Regions from separate parts of the Bittarella sp. HCP28S3_D9 genome, predicted to be linked through region 1. Evidence: predicted binding sites of a transcription regulator. Region 1 holds the regulator's gene; the other holds the start of a gene.
The links. Region 1 encodes HrcA, which represses chaperone genes, less so after heat shock. Its sites were predicted from a motif close to TGTTAGCACTCNNNNNNNNNGAGTGCTAACA; they were not measured.

Region 1 (4,189 bases):
AGCGGGGCAGATGCCGCTTTGCCGCAGGCAGAGGACCAAGGGCAGGGGAAGGGGACAGGGGCCGTCTGCGCCGTCCGGGCCGCTGCGGTATTGCAACCGCCCTGCGGCCGACAAGGCCACAGGAGCGGCGGCATTTGGCCGTGGGGCAGAGGGTGTCCGCACATCTGCAGGGCCGCCCCGGCATCGTGACCGCCCTGCGGCTGCCATACCGCCAGCGCCGCGGGCGCGATGGCATTTGGCCGTGGGGCAGAGGGCATCCGTACATCTGTCGGGCCGCCCCGGCATCACAACTGCCCTGCGGCTGCCATACCACCGGCGCCGCGGGCGCGGTGGCATTTGGCCAGGGGGTGGGGAGCATTTGCGCCTCTGCCGGGCCATCCTCGGCAGCACAACCGCCTTGTGGCCATTATACCACAGCGGCGGCCGAGGGGGGAGGGGGGATCACCGCTCCTCCCCCGTGAGCCCCAGGAGATAGTCGGCGCTGACGCCGTAGTAGCGGCAGAGGGCGATGACGTGGCGCACCGGCATCTCGTTGGCCCCCCGCTCATAGCGGGCGTACATGGTCTGCGAGGTGCCCAGTACGGCGGCGATCTCCGCCTGGGTCTTGTCGTGATCCTCCCGCAGATCCCGCAGCCGCTGCTGGTAGGGCACCATGGTGAGTCGTCCCCTCTCGTTTGGTGTTGAACTGGCAGCATTTTAGCATAGTAAAAATATTTACTATTGACTTTAGTACATATATTTACTAGAATGAGTAGAAAAGGCGGTGATATTCGTGAAAGAGGAGAGAAGGGACGAGAATCTGGCGGCCAAGATCGTGCGCAACTTCGCCTATCTCGACGCGGTCTGGAGCTTTCTCCTGGCCGTTGCCGACGGGGCCAGCCTCTCATCGGGCGGCCCACCGGTGCCCTTCACCGCCCGCTTCGCCGTCTTTTTGGACAGCTTCTGCGGCGCCCTGGCGGGGGTCTTCCTCCTCTATGCGGTGGCCGAAGGGGTGCAGATCCTGCACGACATCCGCCGCGCCCAGCACCCCATCTCCCCCGAAGGCCGCCCCGGTGGGGGCGGCCCGGGGAGGGGAGGCGCCTCCCCGCCTCTCTAAAATACCCCCGCCCCGCAGGCGGAGCGGACCCCATGTGTGGGGGGCCCCAGTGGCCCCTCTTTTTTTGTGCAGAAATGCCCCCTTAGAGGGGGGCGCCGGGAAAACTGTTGCCAATATGTAAATATTTATTTCAGTTCTTGACTTTTATTGACTTTGGGGGTAGACTGTATGTGTTGGCAGTCGAGAGGCTCGACTGCTAAACGCAAAAACGGCGCTGCTTCGGCATTTGTCCCCCCTAAACGGGTGCCGCGGCCGCCGGAAAGGGGGCGGGACGATGTTGACGCCGAGACAGGGATTTGTGCTTCAGGCCATCTGCGACCTCTACTCTGAAACCGGGGAGCCGGTCTCCAGCGGGGCCATCGCCAAGTTGGCGGGCGACGCCTTTTCCAGCGCCACCATCCGCAGCGAGATGGCCCGGCTAGAGGCCCTCGGCTGTGTCAAACAGCCCCACACCTCTGCTGGGCGCATCCCCACCGCCCAGGGCTACCGCTACTACATCAATCACCTGATGCCGCGGCGGGAGCTGCCGGTGGAGAAACAGCGGGAGATCGCCCGCTTTCTCCGCCAGGGGGTCAGGGACCCGGACATCCTCCTGACCCGGGCCAGTTCCCTTCTGGCCTACATGACAAACTACGCCGTCCTCGCCACCTCCCCCCAGCTCTCCGACCTGTCGATGGAGAAGTTGGAGGTGGTGGCCCTCACCCCCCAGACGCTGGCGCTGGTGGCCCTCACCAACACCGGGTTGGTGCTCAACCAGGTCTGCCAGCTGGGGCTGCCGGCGGGGGAGCGGCAGCTGGAGAAGCTCTCGGGCTTCTGCCGCAAAAACCTCCTCCACCGGCCGCTGCACGAGGTGGCGCTGCTGCGGGACGACTTCCTGCAGCGGGAACTGGGGGGCGACTACCTCTGTCTGGCCCCCGCAGTGCAGCTCATCTGCCGGATGTGCGCCGAACTCTGCCGGGCCAAGGTGCACCTGGAGGGGCAGTCGAACCTCCTGCGCTACGCCGCGCCGGAGCACGGCTACAACGCCTTTCTCGAGCTGCTCAAGGAGACCGACACCCTGCTGCGGGCCGCCCCTAAAGAGGGGGGGAACGTGGCGGTGCTGCTGGGCGACGACCTGGACCAGGAGCTGGCGGGCACCACCTTGGTGAGTACCGGCTACCTCTTCGGGGACGAGCACACCGGCGTGCTGGGGATCATCGGCCCCCGGCACCTGGACTACACCAGGATCATCCCCCACCTGGCCTATTTTACCGACCTGCTGGGCAGGATCTTAAATGGAACCGACGGGGACGGGTGAGGGGTCTCCCCCTCCCGACCCAATAACAATAGAGAGGAGCTTGCAGGTGGAACCGGAAAAGAAGACGGCCCAGACCGAAGCTGAACAGACCGCCCCGGCGGAGGAGAAAGCCCCCGCCGCCCCCGAAAAAGAGGAGAAGGCGGGCGAGAAAAAATCCAAAAAGCCCAAGAAGAACAAAGAGGTAGAGGCCCTGGAGGAGCAGCTGGCCGGCTGCCGCCAGGAGAACAGCGACCTAAACGACCGGCTGCTGCGCCTGCGCGCCGAGTACGACAACTTCCGCAAGCGCTCCACCAAGGAGAAGGAGGGGATGTTCACCGACGGGGTGGCCTCCGCCCTCTCCCAGGTGGTGGTGGTGCTGGACAATCTCGAGCGGGCGGTGGACGCCTGCCAGGAGGACAGCGACCTCAAAACCGGGGTGGAGATGACCCTCAAGCAGTTCCGCGAGGTGCTGGAGAAGATGGGTGTCTCGGAAATCAACCCGGTGGGCGAGTCCTTTGACGCCCAGCTGCACAACGCGGTGATGCACGTGGAGGACGAGACCCTGGGCGAGAGCCAGGTGGTGGAGGTCTTCCAAAAGGGCTATCTGCTGGGGGAGCGGGTCATCCGCTACGCCATGGTCAAGGTGGCCAACTAAACCAAGTATCCCGGGGCGGGCCGCCGCCCCTCACAACCATACAGTACAGATCGACGGATTGAAATAGGAGGAAACGACAATGGGAAAAATCATCGGCATTGACCTTGGTACGACCAACTCTTGCGTGGCGGTCATGGAGGGCGGCGAGCCCGTCGTCATCGCCAACGCCGAAGGCGCCCGCACCACCCCCTCGGTGGTGGCCTTCACCAAAGACGGCGAGCGGATGGTGGGCCAGGTGGCCAAGCGCCAGGCCATCACCAACCCCGAGCGCACCGTGATGAGCATCAAGCGCCACATGGGCAGCGACTACCACGTGGCCATCGACGGCAAGAACTACACCCCCCAGGAGATCTCGGCCATGATCCTGCAGAAGCTGAAAGCCGACGCGGAGGCCTACCTGGGCACCACCGTCACCGAGGCGGTCATCACCGTGCCCGCCTACTTCACCGATGCCCAGCGCCAGGCCACCAAGGACGCCGGCCGCATCGCCGGGCTGGACGTGAAGCGGATCATCAACGAGCCCACCGCGGCCGCCCTCTCCTACGGGGTGGACAAAGAGGACGACCAGAAGGTCATGGTCTACGACCTGGGCGGCGGCACCTTCGACGTCTCCATCATCGAGATGGGCGACGGGGTGCAGGAGGTGCTGGCCACCGCCGGCAACAACAAGCTGGGCGGCGACGACTTCGACGACCGGATCATCGGCTACCTGGTCAGCGAGTTCAAGAAGGACAGCGGCATCGACCTCTCCTCGGACAAGATGGCCATGCAGCGGCTCAAAGAAGCCGCCGAGAAGGCCAAGATCGAGCTGTCTGGCATGGCCCAGGCCAGCATCAACCTGCCCTTCATCACCGCTGACGCCACCGGCCCCAAACACCTGGATATGACCCTCACCCGCGCCAAGTTCAACGAGCTGACCGCCGACTTGGTGGAGGCCACCATGGCCCCGGTCCGCCAGGCCCTCAAGGACTCCGGCCTCTCCGCCTCTGAACTGCACAAGGTGCTGATGGTGGGCGGCTCTTCCCGGATCCCCGCCGTGCAGGAAGCGGTCAAGAACTTCATCGGCAAAGACCCCTTCAAGGGCATCAACCCCGACGAGTGCGTGGCCATCGGCGCCGCCATCCAGGGCGGCGTGCTCGGCGGCGACGTGGAGGGCATCCTC
Region 2 (4,189 bases), on a different contig from region 1:
TTTGTATAGAGGGCATCACCCGCGCCACCTACGGCCTGACAGGACAGACAGTGGAGATCCGCGATATTTCCCTCGAGCGCCAAAAGGTCGAGGCGTTGGCCGAACAGTGCAACCGCCTGGATGTAAGCGAATGCCACCTGCGCGACATCGTGGAGGACTTCTATGGTTTGCCCCTCTAGTAAAGGGGCTTTTTTTATTGGAAAACGCGCCAAAAGGGCGTGAAAAGGAGAGAGTTCTCCACTTTGTCCCCCCACCGCGCGGCCCCGCGGCGGGGGAGAGGAGCGCAGGCCCGCCTGTTTTTCCATTTCTGTTAGGGCCCTTCGACCTGTGAAAAGCGAAGACCCGGGAGAGGCGCGTATGCCCTCTACCGGGTCTTTCCTTTCCCCTGCGGCAGCTGTTTGCGCGCCTGCGCCATCCCCTTTTCCCGCGCCCGCCGGCGTGGCCTGTCCCTCTCTTTTCCCGCCCCTTGTCGCCGCGTGCGCCCTGCTTTTTCCCGCCCGTTTTCCCGCGGGGGGAGAGGGGGGATGCCGGTGCCCCCGCCCGCTGGCAAGCGTTAAGGGGCGACGTTTTGCGCCGTGTGAAAGGCGGGGGAAAAGCCGCCACTGTTCGGACAGGGAAAAGAGGGGGGAGCACACCGCCCACATGCTGCCCTGTTTCCCCCCACAAAAAAACCGGGAGAGGCGCGCAACGGCCCTCCCGGCCCCGTATTTCCCCCACTGGAGCTGTTTGTGCGCCTGTGCCCTCTCCCTCTTTTCTCTCTGCCCATTCCCACTGTGAGGGGAGAAAAAGGAGTGTGTGGGGGGCGGTCCAAGGGATCTCTGGCCTTCCGATTTGGTTGCCTTTGTCCTGCCTGGAGCCGCCCTCTTTTGGCAGCTGGCGCAGAAGAGGAAAATTGGCCCTGTTCGCTTCTCCTGTTTGCCTCCCCTTTTTTCCATCCAGTCCCCTACAAGAGGGGGATGGGTAGAAAAGGGCGCGGATGAAGCGCCCTCGGCAAGGCGGTCTGTTTTGCCAGAAGGGGGCGAAATTGCATTATGAGCGGCAGGGAGAGAACGAGTGCCTGTTCGGGCGGAGATGGGGACAGAGGAAGAGAACGATGGAGAGTATCCGGCCGCAAAGGCCCTCGGCAAGGCGGCCTGTTTCCGGCCCGCTCTCGCCTCTCCTCTTCGCGCGTGCAGTGGGCGGGGGGAGAAGCCGCCCCTCGCTCGGCCGGGGGAGAAGAGGCAGCTGTGCTGGCGTCGGGCGCTCGGCGGAACAAGCCCCCCTGCCCGAACGGGGGAGGAGGGGTCTGCTCCCCCTGCCCGAACGGGGGAAGAGGGGTCTGCTCCCCCTGCCCGAACGGGGGAAGAGGGGTCTGCTCCCCCTGCCCGAACAGGGGAGGAGGTGGCCTGCTCTCCCTGCCTAAAAAAGAGGGCCCGGAAAGGGGGAATCCCCCCTCCCGGGCCTCTTGCTCTCTCTATCGCACGAACCAGCGGTTGCCGCAGTTTTGGCAGACCGCCTCGGTGTGCACTGTATTTTTGACTTTTTGGTTGGTCACCGCGGGGATGATGAGGATCAGTCCAAAGGTGCAGATGGCCAGCAAAATCCAGAAAAACCAGCCGATGCACCCCCGGTTCTTGATGGTGGTGTGGTTGACGGCTTGCACGGTGACGCGCTCGCTCCCACAGCGGGGACAGTACACGATGGCTCCCTCCTTCTTCATCGTCCTCCCGGCGGCCCTGCGCCCTCGACCGGGTGCCTTCACACTAGCACAGCGCCGGAGAAAATGCAAGGGCGGCGGCCGCGTTTTGCCCCCTCCGCGAAAATGTTCACAATTTGTACATTGATTTGCTGGCGGTTGTGCGCTATCCTGTTTTTAGCACTCGTGTACAAGGAGTGCTAATTTTGCGAGAGGTGATTGAGACCATGGCAAAAAAACAGTTTAAGGCCGAGTCCAAGCGGCTCCTCGACTTGATGATCCACTCCATCTACTCCAACCGGGAAATCTTTCTGCGGGAGCTCGTCTCCAACGCGTCCGACGCGATCGACAAGCTGTGCTACCGCAGCCTGACCGACGAGGGGGTCGGCCTCTCCCGGGGGGATTTTGAGATCCGCATCACCCCCGACAGGGAGGGGCGCACCCTCACCGTGTCCGACAACGGCATCGGCATGGACAAAAAGTCCCTGGAGGAAAACCTGGGCACCATCGCCCGCAGCGGCTCGCTGCAGTTCAAGCAGGACATCGCGGGGCAGGAGGGGGCCGACGACACCGACATCATCGGCCAGTTCGGCGTGGGCTTCTACTCGGCCTTTATCGTCAGCGACAAGGTCACCGTCATCTCCCGCGCCTACGGCGAGGAGACCGGCTACAAGTGGCAGTCCTCCGGCGCCGACGGCTACACCATTGTCGAGTGTGAGCGCTCCGCCCCCGGCACCGACGTCATCATGCACCTGAAGCCCGACACCGAGGACGAGCAGTTCGGCGAGTTTTTGGAGGAGTACCGCCTGCGCCAGCTGGTGAAAAAGTACTCCGACTACATCCGCTGGCCCATCAAGATGCTCTGCCACAAGACCCGCCCGGTGGAAAAGCCCGAGGGGGAGGAGGCCGACGACCAGGCCCCGGCCTACGAGAGCTACGAGGAGGACGAGACCCTCAACAGCATGGTCCCCATCTGGCACAAGCCCAAGAGCGAGGTCGGCGAGGAGGACTACGCCAACTTCTACAAGGAGAAGTTCGGCGACTACCAGGACCCGCTCAAGAGCATCCGCGTCAGCGCCGAGGGGCTGACCGCCTCCTACGAGGCGCTGCTCTTTATCCCCGCCCGCACCCCCTACAACTACTATTCGGCCGACTATGAGAAGGGGCTGCAGCTCTACTCCAGCGGGGTGCTCATTATGGAGAAGTGCGCCGACTTGCTGCCCGAGCACTTCCGCTTTGTGCAGGGGGTGGTGGACAGCCAGGACATCTCGCTGAACATTTCCCGGGAAATGCTGCAACAGGACCGCCAGGTGCGCACCATTGCCCAGAGCTTGGAGAAGAAGATCAAGCGGGAGCTGTCCAAGCTGATGGAGGAGGACCGGGAGAAGTACGAGGCCTTCTTCGCCCAGTTCGGCCTGCAACTCAAATACGGGGTGGTGGGCGAGTACGGCGCCCACAAGGACCTGCTGGCCGACCTGCTGCTGTTCTACTCCTCCACCGAGGGCAAGCCGGTCACCCTCAAAGAGTACGTCTCCCGGATGAAGGAGGGGCAGGAGCACATCTACTACGCCTGCGCCGACTCGGTGGAGAAGGCCGCCAACCTGCCCCAGACCGAGTATGTGCGGAACAAGGGGTGGGAGGTGCTCTACCTCACCGACGAGGTGGACGAGTTTGTGATGCAGATCCTCCACGAGCAGGACGGGCACGAGCTCAAGAGCGTCAGCGACGCCGACACCGTCAGCGAGGAGGAGAAGAAGGCCGCCGAGGAGGAGACCAAGGCCCACGGCGAGCTGCTGGACTTCCTCAAAGAGGCGCTCAAGGACAAGGTCAGCGACGTGCGCATCTCCCCCAAACTGGGTAGCCACCCGGTGAGCCTCACCAGCGAGGGCGGCGTCACCCTGGAGATGGAGAAGTACTTCGCCCAGATGAAGATGGACGAGGCGCCCAAGGCCCAGCGGGTGCTGGAGCTGGGGGCCAGCCACCCCGTCTTCGCCAAGTTGGAGGCGGCCTACAAGGGCGACCGGGAGCGCGCCGAAAAGCTGGCGCTGCTGCTCTACGAGCAGGCCTCCCTGATTGCCGGGTTCCCGGTGGAAAACCCCACCGCCTACACCGATTTGGTCTGCGAACTGCTGTAACTTATAATAGAAGAGAGCCGATTGGCCGGACAGCGCCCACAGGGCCTGCCCGGCCAATTGCTTTTCCGCCGCCTTTGTGTTACCATGGGCCCAAAAGAAAAGGGGATGGGGCCTGTGAAGCGGGGCGATTGTGTCGTGCATTGTGTGCTCTTGCGGGGAGATCGTGTGCTCCACCACACAAGGACAGCCCGCAAGGGGGTCCGCAGAGAGGGGGGAGAGGGATGATGGCCGATCATTTTCCCCAGGCGGCCCGAGAGGTGATGGAGGACCGCTTTGGGCGGGACACCGTCCTCTCCCTGGCGACGGTGGGGGAGGGGGGCCCCGCGGTGCGGCTGGTCAACGCCTATTACGAGGATGGGGCCTTTTATGTGATTACCCA

Region 2: htpG (molecular chaperone HtpG) is a predicted target of HrcA. The motif match lies at 1,851-1,881, and genes of this name have one in related genera.

Annotation. Positions count from the first base shown of each region.
Region 1 covers NZ_JBQHTP010000024.1:43,802-47,990, reverse strand. Annotated here, with positions in the region: gene ACTNAU_RS11535 (helix-turn-helix domain-containing protein) at 442-654, opposite strand; gene ACTNAU_RS11530 (hypothetical protein) at 773-1,096, shown strand; gene hrcA (heat-inducible transcriptional repressor HrcA) at 1,371-2,393, shown strand; gene grpE (nucleotide exchange factor GrpE) at 2,371-3,027, shown strand; gene dnaK (molecular chaperone DnaK) at 3,107-4,189, shown strand, end outside.
Region 2 covers NZ_JBQHTP010000005.1:51,882-56,070, reverse strand. Annotated here, with positions in the region: gene ACTNAU_RS04525 (DUF6514 family protein) at 1-179, shown strand, start outside; gene ACTNAU_RS04520 (LITAF-like zinc ribbon domain-containing protein) at 1,454-1,699, opposite strand; gene htpG (molecular chaperone HtpG) at 1,903-3,810, shown strand; gene ACTNAU_RS04510 (pyridoxamine 5'-phosphate oxidase family protein) at 4,032-4,189, shown strand, end outside.